Regions from separate parts of the Neobacillus sp. 114 genome, predicted to be linked through region 3. Evidence: a T-box and tRNA genes for the amino acid it is inferred to sense, from the RefSeq annotation. Region 3 holds a T-box; the other regions hold tRNA genes.

The links. The T-box of region 3 lies ahead of argS (arginine--tRNA ligase). A T-box ahead of a tRNA ligase gene usually reads a tRNA of that ligase, here a tRNA-Arg.
Region 1: it has a tRNA-Arg gene. The T-box ahead of argS (arginine--tRNA ligase) is inferred to sense a tRNA for this amino acid. The anticodon was not compared.
Region 2: it has a tRNA-Arg gene. The T-box ahead of argS (arginine--tRNA ligase) is inferred to sense a tRNA for this amino acid. The anticodon was not compared.
Region 4: it has a tRNA-Arg gene. The T-box ahead of argS (arginine--tRNA ligase) is inferred to sense a tRNA for this amino acid. The anticodon was not compared.

The regions. Positions count from the first base shown of each region.
Region 1 covers NZ_CP126144.1:2,272,696-2,276,912, forward strand. Annotated here, with positions in the region: gene QNN06_RS11375 (ATP-binding protein) at 1-1,246, shown strand, start outside; tRNA gene QNN06_RS11380 (tRNA-Arg) at 1,727-1,800, opposite strand; gene QNN06_RS11385 (YwaF family protein) at 2,012-2,755, opposite strand; gene QNN06_RS11390 (M6 family metalloprotease domain-containing protein) at 3,004-4,217, shown strand, end outside.
Region 2 covers NZ_CP126144.1:5,040,475-5,044,691, forward strand. Annotated here, with positions in the region: gene tig (trigger factor) at 1-851, opposite strand, end outside; gene QNN06_RS24760 (tetratricopeptide repeat protein) at 1,017-2,045, opposite strand; tRNA gene QNN06_RS24765 (tRNA-Arg) at 2,149-2,225, opposite strand; gene QNN06_RS24770 (metallophosphoesterase family protein) at 2,329-2,841, opposite strand; gene QNN06_RS24775 (XTP/dITP diphosphatase) at 2,838-3,449, opposite strand; gene rph (ribonuclease PH) at 3,461-4,217, opposite strand, start outside.
Region 3 covers NZ_CP126144.1:217,198-221,414, reverse strand. Annotated here, with positions in the region: gene QNN06_RS01185 (MFS transporter) at 1-452, opposite strand, end outside; gene QNN06_RS01180 (DinB family protein) at 548-1,018, opposite strand; gene argS (arginine--tRNA ligase) at 1,089-2,786, opposite strand; T-box leader at 2,840-3,056, opposite strand; gene QNN06_RS01170 (alpha/beta-type small acid-soluble spore protein) at 3,169-3,420, shown strand; gene QNN06_RS01165 (TetR/AcrR family transcriptional regulator) at 3,464-4,042, opposite strand.
Region 4 covers NZ_CP126144.1:5,457,059-5,461,275, forward strand. Annotated here, with positions in the region: gene QNN06_RS31285 (alpha-helical endospore appendage domain-containing protein) at 778-1,536, shown strand; gene QNN06_RS26910 (hypothetical protein) at 1,595-1,738, shown strand; tRNA gene QNN06_RS26915 (tRNA-Arg) at 2,095-2,166, opposite strand; gene clpP (ATP-dependent Clp endopeptidase proteolytic subunit ClpP) at 2,403-3,005, shown strand; gene QNN06_RS26925 (HPr family phosphocarrier protein) at 3,090-3,347, opposite strand; gene whiA (DNA-binding protein WhiA) at 3,424-4,217, opposite strand, start outside.

The DNA.
Region 1 (4,217 bases), 2.1 Mb from region 3:
TATCGTAAAGGATTTTTTGCTACAGCTGACTCTTACGGTCATTCCCATATTTATTTACTCTACCTTTATTACGGAAAAGGTAAAGAGCGAAAAAAATAAACATGTCATAATGACCATTTTGTGGGGGATTTCAATAATACTTTGCATGTCCTTTCCAGTGAGTTTTGGTCAAAATGCCAGGTTGGAGTTAAGAATTATCCCTCTTCTGTTAGGAAGCCTATACGGAGGATTTTGGCCGAGTATTTTCCTCGCGGGCCTAATCCTACTGTATCGACTTAATTTCGGCATCAGCGTGGGTTTTTATAATACCGTACTTGTCTTATTGATATCACTTCCTTTTATATTGTTTTTTCAAAAGTCTTTCAAAAAGGCGAAAAAAGATAAAAGGGTTAAAATTGCAGTGGGCCTTTCCGTTTACTACTGTTTAATTGGCCTTACTGTTTTTGGGATGTTAAGAGGTTTTACGTTTGAACATCTTAAAGTACAGATGATTCATTTGATTTTTGCTGTCGTATTTACCTGGTCCTTCACTTTGTTAATTGAAAAAATCAGGGAGATCCACCAGCTGCGGCTAGAGATGCAAGACTCAGAGAAATTACGAGTAATCAGTGAGTTAACAAGTGTTTTTGCTCATGAAATTAGAAATCCGATGCAGGTGACTCGAGGTTTTCTGCAGCTTCTTGACGAACCCAATTTGGCTCAAAAGAAAAAGGAATACATCCAGCTATCCATCGAAGAATTAGATCGAGCCAATGAAATTATTAATGATTTCTTATCTTTTGGGAAACCAACCATCCATAACGAAATAAGAGTTGATGTAGGAAACCAATTACATCGTGTGGTTAATCTTATTCACAGTTACGCCCTTGGCTATAATGTTGAGATAAAAACGGATATTTATGAAAATGGTTGGATTTATGCTAATCCTCAAAAATTAAACCAGTCCTTGATTAATATTTTGAAAAATGCAATCGAGTCGATGCCGACCGGTGGAATGGTGTGGATTTCATGTGTTTCAAATGAAGATGGGTATATAAAAATTAGCATTAAGGATCAAGGAATCGGGATGAGCCAAGAGCAAATCGACCGGCTTGGCTCTCCGTTTTATTCCTTAAAGGAAAGCGGGACGGGACTCGGAATGATGGTAAGCTTTCAAATTATCAGTTCTTTTAAGGGGAAGATCCAAGTGAAAAGCGAAAAGGGAGTGGGGACAGAATTTATTATTCTTTTGCCTCAGATAGCCTAAAGCGAAAATAATATTTGGAAGGATTATTAAACCAAGCCGGATTTTTTCCGGCTTGGTTTTTTAGTAAAAATGAAGGGACAAGTGGATTACATTCAATTTTGCAGGATTAAACACACTAATCAAAACAACTACCTTCATTTGATAATTAGACAGAATACCGAATTAATTTTTGTCCTAACAGATTTGTTTTTTGTACTTTGTTATAAAACTCTCAATAGTTATGATCTCTTCCAAGGCATGGAACATAAACATGACAGGGAACAACCAGATTATGTTTTCAATATTAATAAGTTCATGAAATGTTTCAATCATAATATTCCTCCTGACCTGATTCGGGAAACCGAAGCATGTCTAATAATCTATTTTTATGCCATGAAAGGAATTTCATTACTTATATGTTGAACACGCTAACTGAGTGATAATGGAAACTAAGAGAGCAAAACAAAGACACCCTTGCAGCGGCAAGGGTGTCTTTACGTACGTCCCGAAGAGGATTCGAACCTCCGACCTACAGTTTAGGAAACTGTTGCTCTATCCTGCTGAGCTATCGGGACAAATTTACAACTGAATATTTAGTTCCATCACACAAAAAAGTGTGGCTAAATCCCGTCCTGACCTCAGTAAGCTTAATCAAGCAGCAGTTCGGTCAGTAGGCTGAAGCATATTCAAGGGAGCGGATTCGAACGTGCTGAGCTATCGGGACATTTAAAATTAAGGAACGTTTATTATTATAATTCGAACTTCGAAAAAGGTCAATAATGAAGTTTAGCGAATTGGTAGTTCCTTAATTCTTTTGGTGTTTCCGTTTCCTTTTTCACGGAAGATTAACCAGACGATTAGGCTAAGTGAGATTAACAGCGCTTCAAGCGATAAAATATAGTATGGGTATGGCCCCAAGACGTCTAATAAACTTGCTGTTTTCGGTTTATGGCTTAAATACATATAATTTCCGCCGACTAGTTTATTGATCCACATGATGATTGGCATTAACACATTTAAGAAAACAAAAAGCTTTACGACAGACCAAATGGTAGGCCGGTAGCCCCTAGCCCATGTAAAGTAGAGCACCACCCAAATATCCATTAAATGTGTGTAAAAGAAATGAAAGAAACGAAAATGCGGGAAGTCAAAGTTTAAGGCTGGGGTGAAAATGGCCTGTGACGCTCCCAATAGGGCTGTGAACAACAAAATTTCGTATATGATTTTCTTCCTAGTTAATAACAAAAGAACAGTTAAAATTAAGCTGATGCTGCAGAGTTCTAATGGAATAGCGTGACTAACGTCCCAGTCTCCGTTTATATACATCCAGAAATGATAGGTCAGTTCAATTAAAATTAACGAGACCGCTGCCCCAATCTCCGCCTTTCTCCATTTGTTGTTGTCGAAAAATTTTTCCCGATTTACAAAAATTGCAGTGGATCCTAGAAGTAAGATGGCAATGATCATCCAATGACTGTTTGAGAACATTTCAAAATCAAAGTCTTTATAGCTGCCCCCAAACCAATCCATCGACACCATCTCCTATTTCCATTCGATTTTAAACACTTCTAAATATATTATGACCGTTTTATATGCTGCATGTAAGGACCTATCGGTTTGCAAATTATTACAAAATTTTACAAAAAATATTTAAGTTTTGATCAAAGGTCTTACTTCTTATAATTTTTTGAAAACGCTACCAAAGTTATGGGGATTAAGTACCTTTTGACTATTGGAAAATTTTGATATGTTTGAATAGTACGATTTTATTAGGAGGGATGCTCTTGTTAAAAGTATTATCAAAAACGGGTCTAACATTGGCGTTGGCAGGAAGTATCGCATTGGCGGGATTCCAGCCGGGCGGGGAAGCAAAACAGGCTTCTAGTACATATGGTTTAAGTTTGGCGCATTATGTAGGTGCGTCTCCGGAACTAGCTGAAAAAGCTAAGAAGTTGGGAAAAGACCTTTCAAAGGTTGACCCTGCAGAAAAGCTAGCTAACCAAGGGACAAAATTCCAGCAGGCTGGTGACAATCATGTTGCTTACCGTGACGCAAAAGGTGATGTGCCAGTACTTGTTATTTTGGCTAAATATAAAGATGGTGACGAGCCGATTGGGGACCTGCCAGGACAAGTGCCGGCGCATTACTATGAGGATTTGATTTTTGGTGATGAATATAACCCTTATGAGTTAGATTATTTTAAACAATATGCGGAATTTAATGGTGTGAAAGCTCCGACTGATCGCACTATGCATAATGCTTATAAAGAATCGAGTTATGGCAAAGTGAACCTTGTTCGTAAGGAAAACACAGAGTTTGTTTGGGTGGAACTGCCTAAAGGTGCTTCCTACTATTTAGATCAGGAAGGTACGTATGCTGAAAGTGGTAAATATGTTTTAGGTAATGTGAATGGTGATGCCCACACAGGTGAATTTATCCGTGACCTGTTAAAGGCTGCTGATGACCAAATTGATTTTTCAAAGTACGCAGTAGATGGAGAGGTTCCAAATGTATTCGTTATCCATGAAGGAACGGGTGCGGAGTGGAGCGCTGACCCTGCTCAATTTTGGTCACATAAATGGAGTCTATTAAGTGCGTTATATTATGGGAAATACTATGAAACTGGTAAACCTGCTGATGTTTATGCTGGGATGAGCCAGCCTGCGTGGATTAATAAGACGGTTGCGGAGGACATGACGTATGATGGAGTCATCGTCAATAACTACAACATCCAACCGGCCATCGGCGGGAACGTCGCTGGATTTAACGAGGCTACTGGTGGTTACGACGAAGCAGCGAAAACGGGTCCATATCCTGCTACTGCCGGGGTTTATGCCCATGAATTCGGCCACGCTTTAGGATTGCCGGATTTCTATGATACAGCATACTCATCTGAAGGAGTAGGAAACTATTCCATGATGGCAGGTGGCTCTTGGATGCGTTATCCAGATAGTGGGGCTTATTCCGGAAACTCACCGACTCACTTTGATCC
Region 2 (4,217 bases), 1.6 Mb from region 3:
TTTTTGCTATCTTCTAAACGAGTTTTGATTTTTTCTTTTAATGCATCTAAAGTTTCAACTTCATCATCTACGTCTTTAGCAAACTCGTCATCTAAAGCAGGAAGTTCTTTACCTTTGATTTCGTGAACAGTTGTTTTGAACACAGCTGGTTTACCTGCAAGCTCTGCTGCATGGTATTCTTCTGGGAAAGTTACTTCTACTTCTTTAGATTCGCCGGCAGCAACGCCAACAAGTTGTTCTTCAAAGCCAGGAATGAAAGAACCTGAACCTAGATCAAGAGAGTAGTTTTCACCTTTGCCGCCTTCGAATGCTTCGCCATCAACAAAGCCTTCAAAGTCGATCACAACTGTGTCGCCAAGTACAGCAGTTCCTTCTTCTTTCACAACAAGCTCAGCATGACGGTTTTGAAGAGCTTCTAGTTCTTTTTGAACATCTTCGTCAGTTACAGTTGTGTCAAGTTCTTCAATTTCTAGGCCTTTGTATTCGCCTAAAGTTACTTCAGGTTTTACTTGAACAGTTGCCTTGAAAGTAAAGTCTTTGTCTTTGCCCATTTCCTCAAGATCAAAATCAACATTTTCAGGCTGAGCAATTGGCTCGATTCCAGTTTCATCGATTGCAGTCATGTATGCATCTGGAAAAATAAAATCTAATGCATCTTGGTATAGAGCTTCTACACCAAAGCGCTTTTCAAACATTCCACGAGGCATTTTACCTTTACGGAAGCCTGGAACATTAATTTGTTTTACTACTTTTTTGAAAGCCGCGTCTAAACCTTCGTTTACTTTATCTGCACTTACTTCAATTGTAAGGACACCGCGGTTTCCTTCTAACTTTTCCCATTTTGCAGTCATTCTTTTCCCTCCAACATCTATTACTCATTTCATTCGTAACGAATTTAAATTCGGAATATGTCTTGTCCACGAAGCCATTTTCCACTTTTTTTGCTGTAAAATAGTTTTTTACACAATGCAACCCTTACATTATAACACAGGATTTGTTTCTTTCAACAGCGAAGGCTATAGATTAGGATAAGAAATTTTCTCAATTTCTTCTATTTCCTGTATAGCAAGGGTGATTTCAACCGGCGATACGTCATAGTCTTTAGATAATTCATTTATTTCTGAGTTTATCCCCATATATTCCTGCGCCAAATATTGAAAGCCAGCAGCCCAGGCAGCCGGGTTCTCTGGCTCCAATTCGAATGGGTAGCTGATAAAGAAAATGCGCTCTACCATTTCACTGATGCTGGCAAAGAGAACGGGATTGCTGCTTTCAAGCCGATTCTCAAGCAGTTCTTTAATAGAGGTCATTTTCGGCTGATGTCTTACATCTGGTATTCCTGTCGGATTTATGGTTATTTCTTCCGAAAATTTAACCATTTTTATGTCTTTGTCGACTTCCTGCTCTTTTAAAAGAGTTAATAGGATTGTTTTTAAAAAGGGATGGCCTATTTCCGCTTTTAAGTATTCTTCTATTTCGGGGACATAAGGCCTGATGTTTTTATCTGAAAGACTTGAGATGGACAGCATTTGCTCGTTCAGGCTGGTTAAGGATAATAGATTTAATGAAGCCGGATCGATATCCTCCTCAGGCTCTTCACTCCTCAGATCAAGGCTTTTGTTCTCTGCCATTTTCCGGCTGAATTGGAGAAGTGTTAAGAAATGTTCCAGTCTTTCCGGCGGAATCTCTTTTTCCTCCAAGAGCGCCTCAATAGTTGAGACAATTTCCTGATATTCATGAAGTTGAATAAGCACTGTTACGAATAAATCCACCAATTGAAAATAGTCGCCAATTCCTTTATGGAGCATTTCCTTTGCAAGGACTTTTGCCTTTTGAAAATTCCCAGCCTCAAAATAGGCAAGGACCAGGCCGATTAAAACATCATCGTTATCCTGATCCAGTTCTTTCGCTTCTTCGAGAAGCTCGATGGCTTCAGCATATTTTTTATTGTGCAGGCTTTCTAAGCCTTTGTCCGTTAATCTTTTTTCCATTCCGGGAAAAAAAATCACGTTATCTATTTTTCTCACTTTTTCCCGCTTTTTCATAAGAATCCATCCTTGTAGGTTATCAATGGAAAATAGTGTAACATAATTAAAGCACAAAAAAAACTCACCTTATGAGGTGAGTATATATTTTGGTATGTAGTAGTGGCGTCCCAGGAGAGATTCGAACTCCCGACCGCACGCTTAGAAGGCGTGTGCTCTATCCAGCTGAGCTACTGGGACATAGTCATTTATCAAAGACAAGTTTTATTATATTACCGTATTATTTTATTGTCAATAGATTATAAATTTTTTTCTAAGAAATATTGGGGGATCCCCCCCAATATTAATTAAACTTGAATTCGCGAGCCAATCCAGATATTTCTTTGCCGTTTAGTTCATACACAGTCATCCTAACGACTTTCTCTTGCAAGTCAAGGATCACGTATGTTTTTTCAACACGCTGGCGCGGGAGGCGGATACTGCCTGGGTTCAGGTACAAGGTACCGTCGATCACCTCTGCCCCCAAGATATGCGAATGCCCAAAACAGACAATATCAGCTCCAGATTCTTGAGCTTTGTATGTTAATTTCATCAACGAAGTTTTGACCGAATATCGATGGCCATGGGTAATGAAAATCTTTTTTCCAGAGACATCCGTTACCAGCTCCAGCGGGAATCCGCCAAAATCACAATTTCCGCCAACCGTAAAATACCCCGTTAAGGACTTGTGATCCGGGTCTAACTGGGAATCACCACAATGGATCATTAAATCGACATCGTCCAAGTGCCTTTCCCTAATTACCTCAAGCTCTTTCGTCATACCGTGGCTGTCGCTGACGACCAATACCTTGCTCATTTGCCTTCAGCGCTTTCCAGCTTCGAATCTAGCACCGAATCCAGTTTTCTTAACGCATTCGCCCGATGGCTGATTTTATTTTTTTCATCAGCAGATAGCTCTGCCATAGCCACTCCCTTTTCCGGTACAAAAAAGACCGGGTCATAGCCGAAACCGTTGGTACCTCTTGGATCTTCCAATATCCGGCCTTCACAGGTACCTGACACTGTAAACGTCTCCTGACCAGGGATGGCAACTGCTAAAGCACAATAGAAGCGTGCTGTTCTCTGCTCCTCAGGAACACCCTCTAGCTCTCTCAGTACCTTATTCGTGTTATTCAAGTCATTTTTCGGTTCCCCAGCATAGCGGGCGGAATAGATGCCCGGACGGCCTTCAAGCGCGTCAACGATTAGTCCGGAATCATCGCCAATTACCATTTTCCCAAGTGCCTTCGAAATGGTTTCCGCCTTTAATGTGGCATTTTCCTCAAAGGTTGTACCGGTTTCTTCTACCTCCGGAAGTTCCGGAAAGTCCAGCAACGTCCGCACTGTAATTCCTCTGCTTGCAAAGATATGCTCAAACTCCCTGGCTTTTCCAGGATTTTTCGTGGCAATGATAACTTCATTCATGTGAATCTCCTCTATTTCTTTCTGCGATTTTCAATTTTTTGCATGACTTCCTCGCCAAGGGCCGCCTTTTGCTGTTCAAACAGCTCCATGAGCCCCTCTTGAGCAGCACCAAGCAACCCTTGGAGATCATTGTAGGAAAACGTTGCTTCCTCACCCGTTCCCTGCAGCTCAACAAATTCGCCGCTGCCTGTCATGACAACATTCATATCGACCTGTGCCTTGGAATCCTCTATGTAATTCAAATCTAACACTACTTGACCGCCCTCTAAAATTCCGACACTCGTTGCTGCTAAATAATCAGTAATCGGAAACTTCGATAATGATTTTTTCCCGGAAAGCGATTGTAAGGCGAGAGACATAGCCACAAAAGCCCCCGTTATCGAAGCAGTTCTTGTTCCGCCGTCAGCCTGAATGACATCACAGTCAATCCAAACAGTTCGCTCGCCCAGCGCTTCAAGATCAACTACCGCTCTCAAAGCACGGCCGATTAAACGCTGGATTTCCATCGTCCGGCCGGTAACCTTGCCTTTCGAGGACTCCCGGATATTCCTTGTTTCCGTTGCCCGGGGAAGCATCGCATATTCCGCGGTAATCCAGCCCTTGCCTTGCCCTCTCATAAACGGTGGGACCTTATCCTCAATGCTAGCGGTACAAATCACCTTTGTATTTCCTACTGAAATAAGGACCGAGCCTTCCGGATGCATTAAATAATTTGTTTCAATATGTACGGGCCTTAATTGCAATGGCTCTCTTCCGTCTGCACGCGCC
Region 3 (4,217 bases):
GCAAGATTCCCCGACAGCCCATAATAGCCCATCCCCTCTCCTCGCCGGGATGCCGGAATTAAATCGGTGGCGATGGTTCCCGATGCGGTGGTGGAAAAGCCCCAGCCTACCCCTTGGACAACACGCATCACAAATAAGAAGGCAAAGCTTGTCAGGAAGCCAAACGATCCCACTGATAGTACAAAAATCGCCAACCCCAATAAATATACAAACCCTCTCCCCTTTGTCTCGAGTGCTTTCCCGGCAAAGGGGCGGAGAAGCAGTGCAGAAAAGGTAAAAATACCAATAACAAAACCAATTAGCTGGTCATTGCCGCCCAGTTTTTCAACAAAAAGCGGAATCGTAGGCAATGTCATTTGAAATCCAAGGAAGATAAAAAAATTAGCGAATATAATAAGGACAAAATCCTTTGTCCAAATTCTTTCTTTCGGTCTTTCCTGCTGAATATCCATAAAGATTTTTAGACGTCCTCTCTTTTTCTATGTTTCCCTATATAGAACGAAAAATCGTTTCTACATAGTAAGCAGAAACGAAATTTCACTATTATTTATTTTACTTGAGCAGCCGCTTGGACAACTCGTTTCATCGCTGCAATTTGCCCTAAGTGCATAGATTCATGAAAGATCGCAAAGCTCGTCAGTTCGCCGTACGTTTCTTGGCCAAGAAATGGTGCTTTTAGTTTCTCTGCAAAACTCTCAACCGGAATTTCTTGGATTCGTTTAAACTGTTCCTTTAACTGAGCCGTCAATTCCTGAACAGATGGGACCTCGCCATTCCAATCGGCCGGTTTTGTACCTTTGCCAAATAGCTCTAAATAATTGGCTGGTAAAATAGCAGACTTTTTTGGAAAGCCAAACATAAATTGTTCAGCAACAGTTAACACATGGCCCACATGCCAGTGGATTGTATTATTAAATCCTTCCGGCTGGATATCTACAATATTTTCATCCAGCGCCTCTACATTATTTAACAAGTAACTCCTCGCGGTTGCAAAACTTTTTAATAATACCTCACTCATCCCTTAGCCCTCCAATCATTATCTACCTTTTATTTTATCCCATTTTTCCCAATATTTAAATAAAATGCTCTTACATTTCTTCAGGAGCTTCAATTCCTAAGAGACGGAGGCCTTCTTTAAGAACGATTGTTACAGAGTAGACAAGTGCCAGGCGTGCATTTTGCTCCTCGCTTTCCTCCAGCACTTTAACTTCGGCATAGTATTTATTAAAGACTTGGGCAAGGTCGACAATGTATTTAGCGACTTGTGATGGGTCGTAGTTTTCGCATGCACGCTTAATGGCGTTGGAAAATTCCATTAACATGCTGATGACCTTCCATTCGTTTTCCCATGTAGTCTGATAGACGGCCGCCAGTGCTGTCTCCGCCTTCCATCCAGCTTTTCGTAATATTGAGCTGGCTCTCGCAAATGTATACTGCACATAAGGGCCTGTTTCCCCTTCAAAACGAAGCATTTCCTCTAAGGAAAATTCAATATCGTTCATCCGGTTGTTTTTTAGGTCGTGAAAAATAACTGCACCGACACCGACCTGCTTGGCCACTCCATCTTTGTCCGCCAGATTTGGATTTTTTTCCTCAATATTATGCCGAGCCATCGCGATTGATTCGTTCAAAACTTCCTCCAAGAGGACAACCTTGCCTTTACGGGTCGACATTTTCTTGCCGTCTTTTAACATCATCCCAAATGGAATATGGACCATTTTATCGGCCCACTCGAAGCCAGCTTTATTCAATACCGCAATCAGCTGCTTAAAATGAAGGCTTTGCTCATGGCCGACGACATATAAGGATTGTACGAAGTCGTAATTTTCTTTCCGGTAGATAGCAGCCGCTAGATCACGAGTGGCATACAGCGTCGCACCGTCCGATTTTTTAATTAGGCATGGCGGAAGCTCCTCTTCGGTCAGTTCGACAACCTGGGCCTGGTCAGATTCCACGAGCAGTTGTTTTTCCTCAAGAAGCTGGACAACACGATCCATTTTATCATTGTAAAAAGCTTCCCCGGCATAGGAGTCAAATTCCACGTTCATGAGCTGATAAATTCTTGAGAACTCCTTTAGGGATTCATCACGGAACCATTGCCATAAGGAGTGCGCTTCTTGGTCACCATCTTCTAGCTTTTTAAACCAGCCGCGTCCTTCGTCTTCAAGAGCCGGATTCGTTTCCGCCTCTGCATGGAATTTAATATACAGGGCAAGCAGTTCCTTGATTGGATTTGCCTTGACCTTTTCCTCATCTCCCCAGCGTTTATAGGCGGAAATCAACTTTCCGAACTGGGTGCCCCAGTCGCCAAGATGGTTGATTTTGATTGGCTTGTAGCCGCATTTTTCAAGAATTAAGGCAATGGCATTTCCAATAACAGTTGAACGCAGGTGCCCCATTGAAAACGGTTTGGCGATATTAGGAGATGACATGTCAATGGTAACATTGCCACCCTGGCCAAAATCATGGGCACCATATTGGCCCTTTTCATTAATAATGTTGTTAATGATTTGTTCCGCGACAAGCCTTTTATTTAAAAACACGTTAAGATAGGCTCCGACCACTTCTATTTTTTCAAAAGTGGGGGACTGGATTTTTTCGCTTAACTCTTGGGCAATTAAATTCGGTGCCTTACGCTTCAGTTTCGCGAGTGAAAAACACGGGAAAGCTAAATCCCCATGGTCCTGATTTTTTGGTTTTTCAATTAACTGCTCAATATTTTGGGAGGCTAATTCGCCTTCTAATGCTTGATGTAAGACTTCTGCAAGCTCTTTCTTAAAGTTCATTTCCTATGACCTCCTTCATTTTTATATAAATGCAAAAAACTCCCGTCTCTATACAAAGAGACGAGAGTTTGAAATTCCCGCGGTACCACTCTAATTGTTCATACTTGAACCGGCTTTGATCTTTGTTAACGGAGGATTCTCCGGCACCCTCTACTATTTTCAAGGGCGCTTCTCCAAAGTGCGTTTCATTATCTGCTCCGTATCAGGCTTCCACCACCCCTGACTCGCTTGAACTTCCGAGATAACTACTCTCTTTTTCACCGAATTTATTCGCTTAATTATTGGTTATTATACTGGAAAGAAACGGATTTATCCAGCCCTTGCAGATGTTTTTGATGAATTTTTCCGTTATGGAAATTCTAATCATAAAGGAGGGATTTTCATGGCGAGAAGAAACAAAATACTTGTCCCAGAGGCGAGAGGCGGGTTAGATCAGTTAAAGGCTAAGGTCGTGCAGGCACAGCGTCCTGAGGATGCCAAATTCGAGGCAGCTGAAGAAGTTGGCGTGCCCTTGTCAAAAGGCTATAACGGCAAGCTGACCTCGGAACAAGCCGGCAAGGTTGGCGGCAGGCTTGGCGGCAGCATGGTCCGCGAACTCGTCAAAATGGCTCAGCAAAACCTAAGCAAAAAATAACCCAAATAAAGCACTGGGGACTTTCCCCCAGTGCTTTATCGCGTTACGTTCCTTTTGGAAGCCCCTTCAACAAAAATACCTTCATAATTTCCGCAATTTGCTCAGAGCTTAACGGGTCATGATTTTTTTCCCAATCCGAAACCAAGGCGATATACATTTTCAGCAAAAGAAAACTAGTTATTTCCGAGTTCACCGCTGGTATTGCTCCCTTAGCAATAGCCGTTTCGATTTTTTCCTTTAAATAACCGATAATTTCGTCCTCCACATGCTGGAGCATTTCCGAAACTGCTAGAGTTCCCATTTCAGCCTCTTCTTGTACCAATTTAATCATTAATTGGTGCCTAGAGCGGAATTCTAGTAAACGATAAAGGGCCCGATGGACATTTTCCGTAAAGGGCAATTCCGGGTTAATGACAGAATCCGCCTCCGCAATCATTTCCTTCACTAAAGAAGAAATGATTTCTTCGAATAACTCCTCTTTATTTTTAAAAAATGTATATATGGTTCCCTTTCCGACGTTTGCAAGCTTGGCAACTTGGTCCATGGTCGTTGCTTTATAGCCAAACAAGGAAAAAGACTTAGTTGCTGCCTCCACAATCATTCTTCTGCGATCAGGTGCCATAGCGCACATCCTTCTCATTGACTAATTTGGTTCTACGGTCAATTAATATGCTTTTACTATAGCACAGCTTGAATTCGGTTTCAAATTTATCTGGAATGTTTTTGGAAGAATGTAAAACTTGTGGGAATTTGGCTAGTCAATAATTATAAGATCATACAGTGTCAAATCTCAGACA
Region 4 (4,217 bases), 1.2 Mb from region 3:
CTTGCCCTTAATTTTGTCAAACATTGAGTTCAAACAATTCCCATTCCGATTTGGAATGGGAATTGTTCGTTTTCGTTTGTTAAAGGAGAGGAATAACACTATGAGTGATCAAGGAAACCACGAGCTAATAAAACAAGGTGGTTGCGTCTGAGGAAAACGCCGCCAGTTATAATCCAGAGACAAAAATGAGACGGAGCAAATCCTTATCAATTCGGTTCATTTTTCTTGGCTATTTCAGCTAGTTATTCTATCTCTTGGCGTACCATTATTGAGCGGAAAAAGGAAAACGATTAAGTTATACGGCTCGCACACCCCTGAAATACGAAATGCGAATGTCCAATTTCTGAGTCTATAATTGCAGGAGGCTATCCTCTACCAATTGGGGACGGACCGTTAACAGCCGATTTCATTCTATAAACTATAAAATGGGCATTTATATTTCTAGGTTCTCGTGTCAAGCCTGTACAAAAATGTAATATTGAAATAATATATCACAGGTGTAATATTGGAAATATTCAGGTCATGCATAGTGTTCACCTCTTCCTGAGTAAGCGCAGGACCCTGCTTGGGAATTTTTCTCCAAAAATCCAGCTTCATTTTGTTATATCAAAAAACTGTTAAAACGAATGGGCGGCAGCCTTTTTTTTGCTAGTTTATACGAAAAAACAGACAAAAACACAATCTCTTAAATTTTACTTGAATATAAATAATAGGGAATGAAGGTTAAAACAGCTTTTGTTCCACTCTAGGACTACTTATCAAGGAGGTGAAAAATTTATGAGTTTACCAAATTTCCCTAGTATGACACCTACCATTTCTCTTAGCACTGCACAAACTGTTCCATTACTGTTGGCTTCGATTGCCCTTGAGGAGTTAGCTCTCGCTCACCTTGTAAACACAGAAGCGGAAAAAATTCAATTTGTTCTTGGCACCTTAACCCCAGCAAGGGCATTCACTCCTGCAACAGTTTCGTTAACCAATCTTCTTGCTCTCGACGCTAGTGTTCAAAGAACCCTTCGTGACGTGATCAAGAAAGAAATGTTACTAGAGTTCAAATTTGAAAATGTTCTTGATTTGATCGCTGCTGTTGGAGGCGGAGGTCCAACACCAGGTACATGTGGGTGTAGTGTTTTACTACCTGCAACTTCAATCACACTTAATCCTCCTATTCCAATCCCTATTATACCTGGTTTCGTGGCTGCTATAGCAACACTGAATATCAACATTTGTCCTAGTTGTGTAGCAGGCGATTCTGTTTTCGAATTAACATTGATTGCGTCGGGTGGTTTAGGAACCTTAGGTTTTACTATTGGTGCAATTTCAAGTGTTGTTTGCACAGCTGAAACTGTGACCATTATGGGTACCGGAGATGTAACCTTTAATGGAAATCCACTTGTAACTGGTGTTAGTTTTACTATTACCATTAATCGTATTACTAATACCGTGACTGTAAGGGTACCAAGCGATACAGGTAATATACTGAATGTAACAATCACAGTACCAGTACCAATAACTATTGGCAGTACTTGCCCGTAGCTTTTAATGGACGAAGAGACAGCATTTTTGCTGTATTTTCTAAAAGGGGGGGGAAAAAATGAATGAACAAAGCAATAATGAGCAAAGTACAGCCAACCAACAAAACACTATAAAATCATCAAATTCCCAGCCAATCGTAAAAAAATCGATTCAAATCATTAAACACGGTGGTTGCGGCTGTGGAAAACGCCGTCAAATATAAAATAATGGCAAACTAAAAAATAAGGCGGAGCAAGAAAAGCAAATAATTATAGAATACAGACTTAAAAGGTGCATGCCAGATAACCTTCTTTTAAACCAAAGGAAGGTTTTGTTGTATTTTGCTTGATATAGTTGTTATCCTATATCATAGGAAATTATTTCTACTTATAGGTAAGAATCAATAAATGTACTATTGCTGTTCCTAATCCTACCACAAGTATTTTCGATCTGAGTAAGAGAGATTTTCTTACTTGCCATTGATGAGTTCTACCATCAAAGGTTATACACGAATGAAAAAGGAAATTAAAAAAGACCTTGCCATTGCTGAAAAACTCAACAATAACAAAGTCTGTAGTACGCCCTCGGCAGGAATCGAACCCACATTTTAAGAACCGGAATCTTACGTGCTATCCGTTGCACCACGAGGGCAAAAATATTAGCGACTTTTATATTATACAGCGAGTTATCTTTTTTTGCAAGTGGTTTAACAGTTATAGTATTTATAAGAGTCCAATACGGTTTTAAAAATGCCGAAGATTGGTTATCATGAATGAGGGAAAGTTGTCGAACATTTTTCGAGATGAATTGTTTGACCTTTATTGACCATCAGTGTATGATAACTATACATAAGCTTTTTACATTTTTTATTCAAAGGAGGAAGAAAAATGAATTTGATTCCTACAGTCATTGAACAAACGAATCGCGGCGAACGAGCATACGATATCTATTCCCGATTATTAAAAGACCGAATTATCATGCTTGGCAGCGGAATTGATGATAATGTTGCTAACAGCATTGTAGCACAATTGTTGTTCCTTGAAGCGGAAAATCCTGAAAAGGACATTACTCTTTATATCAACAGCCCGGGCGGAAGCATCACCGCTGGAATGGCCATTTATGATACCATGCAGTATATTAAACCAAATGTATCAACTGTTTGTATCGGTATGGCAGCATCAATGGGCGCATTCTTACTTGCCGCTGGGGAAAAGGGCAAGCGCTTTGCTTTACCAAACGCTGAAGTGATGATTCACCAGCCGCTAGGAGGAGCTCAAGGCCAGGCAACTGAAATTGAAATTGCCGCTAAGCGCATTCTATTCCTTCGCGAAAAATTAAACGGCATTTTAGCCGAGCGCACTGGCCAGCCAATTGAAGTACTTCGCCAAGATACCGACCGCGATAACTTCATGACTGCTGAAAGAGCAAAAGAATATGGCTTAATTGACAACATCATTACACGCAATATTCTTGATAAGAAAGACAAATAATACTTATAACGGGCAATCGGCGGGCATGCCGATTGCTTTTTTAATACAAAAAAGCTGGTCTCGAATGTGAGCCAGCTTTTTTTCTTAATGATCCTTCTGAATAAATTCTGATAATGCCTTAATGGCAGTTTCTTCATCAGAGCCGTCTGCAATAATATTGATGACAACGCCTGAACCGACAGCTAGGCTCATTAAGCCCATAATGCTTTTGGCATTTACTTTCTTGCCGTCTTTCTCTAGGAAAATATCTGCCGAAAAGCGGTTCGCCTCCTGTACAAATAGGGCAGCAGGACGCGCCTGTAAACCAGTTCTTAATTTAACTTCTACTTCTTTAACCAACATTTCAAATTCCTCCTCATTATCCCACTATAATATAAAATGAATGCTCATTCTTTAACAAACTATTCTAAAATTATATCTACTTCACAGATGGCATTTCTCCAGCCCTCAGCCTCTCGGCAATTTCATCAATTTTACGCAGGCGATGATTGATGCCGGATTTGCTAATAGACCCGCCGGAAACCATTTCACCCAGTTCCTTTAAGGTAACGTCTGTATAATTCAACCGAAGTTCAGCTATTTCCCGCAATTTATCAGGTAAAATCTGCAGGCCAACCGTTTGATCAATGAACCGGATGTTTTCTACCTGCCTTATTGAGGCACCGATTGTTTTATTAAGATTGGCGGTTTCACAGTTTACCAGGCGGTTAACGGAATTACGCATGTCCCTGACAATTCGGACATCCTCAAAGCGGAGCAGGGCATTATGCGCGCCAATAATATTTAAAAACTCGGTTATCTTTTCAGCCTCTTTTAAGTACGTAATATAGCCTTTTTTGCGCTCAAGCGTTTTGCTATTCAAGTCAAATGTATTCATCAATTCACATAAGGAATCATTATGCTCCTTATATAGTGAAGCAATTTCCAAGTGATAGGAGGATGTTTCCGGGTTATTCACGGAACCTCCGGCCAAAAACGCACCACGCAGATAAGAACGCTTACAACACTTCTTTGTTATCAGTTCGGGGGAGATATCATGGATGAAGGTAAAACCCTCACCAAGGATTTTCGTATCCTCGAGAATTTCCCTGGCCTGCTCTGCCAAACGCACGATGTAAACATTGTTCTTTTTCAAGCGCATTTTTTTGCGGACAAGCAGCTCAACCTGAACCTGGTAATTCTTTTTAATCAATGTATAAATTCTTCTGGCAA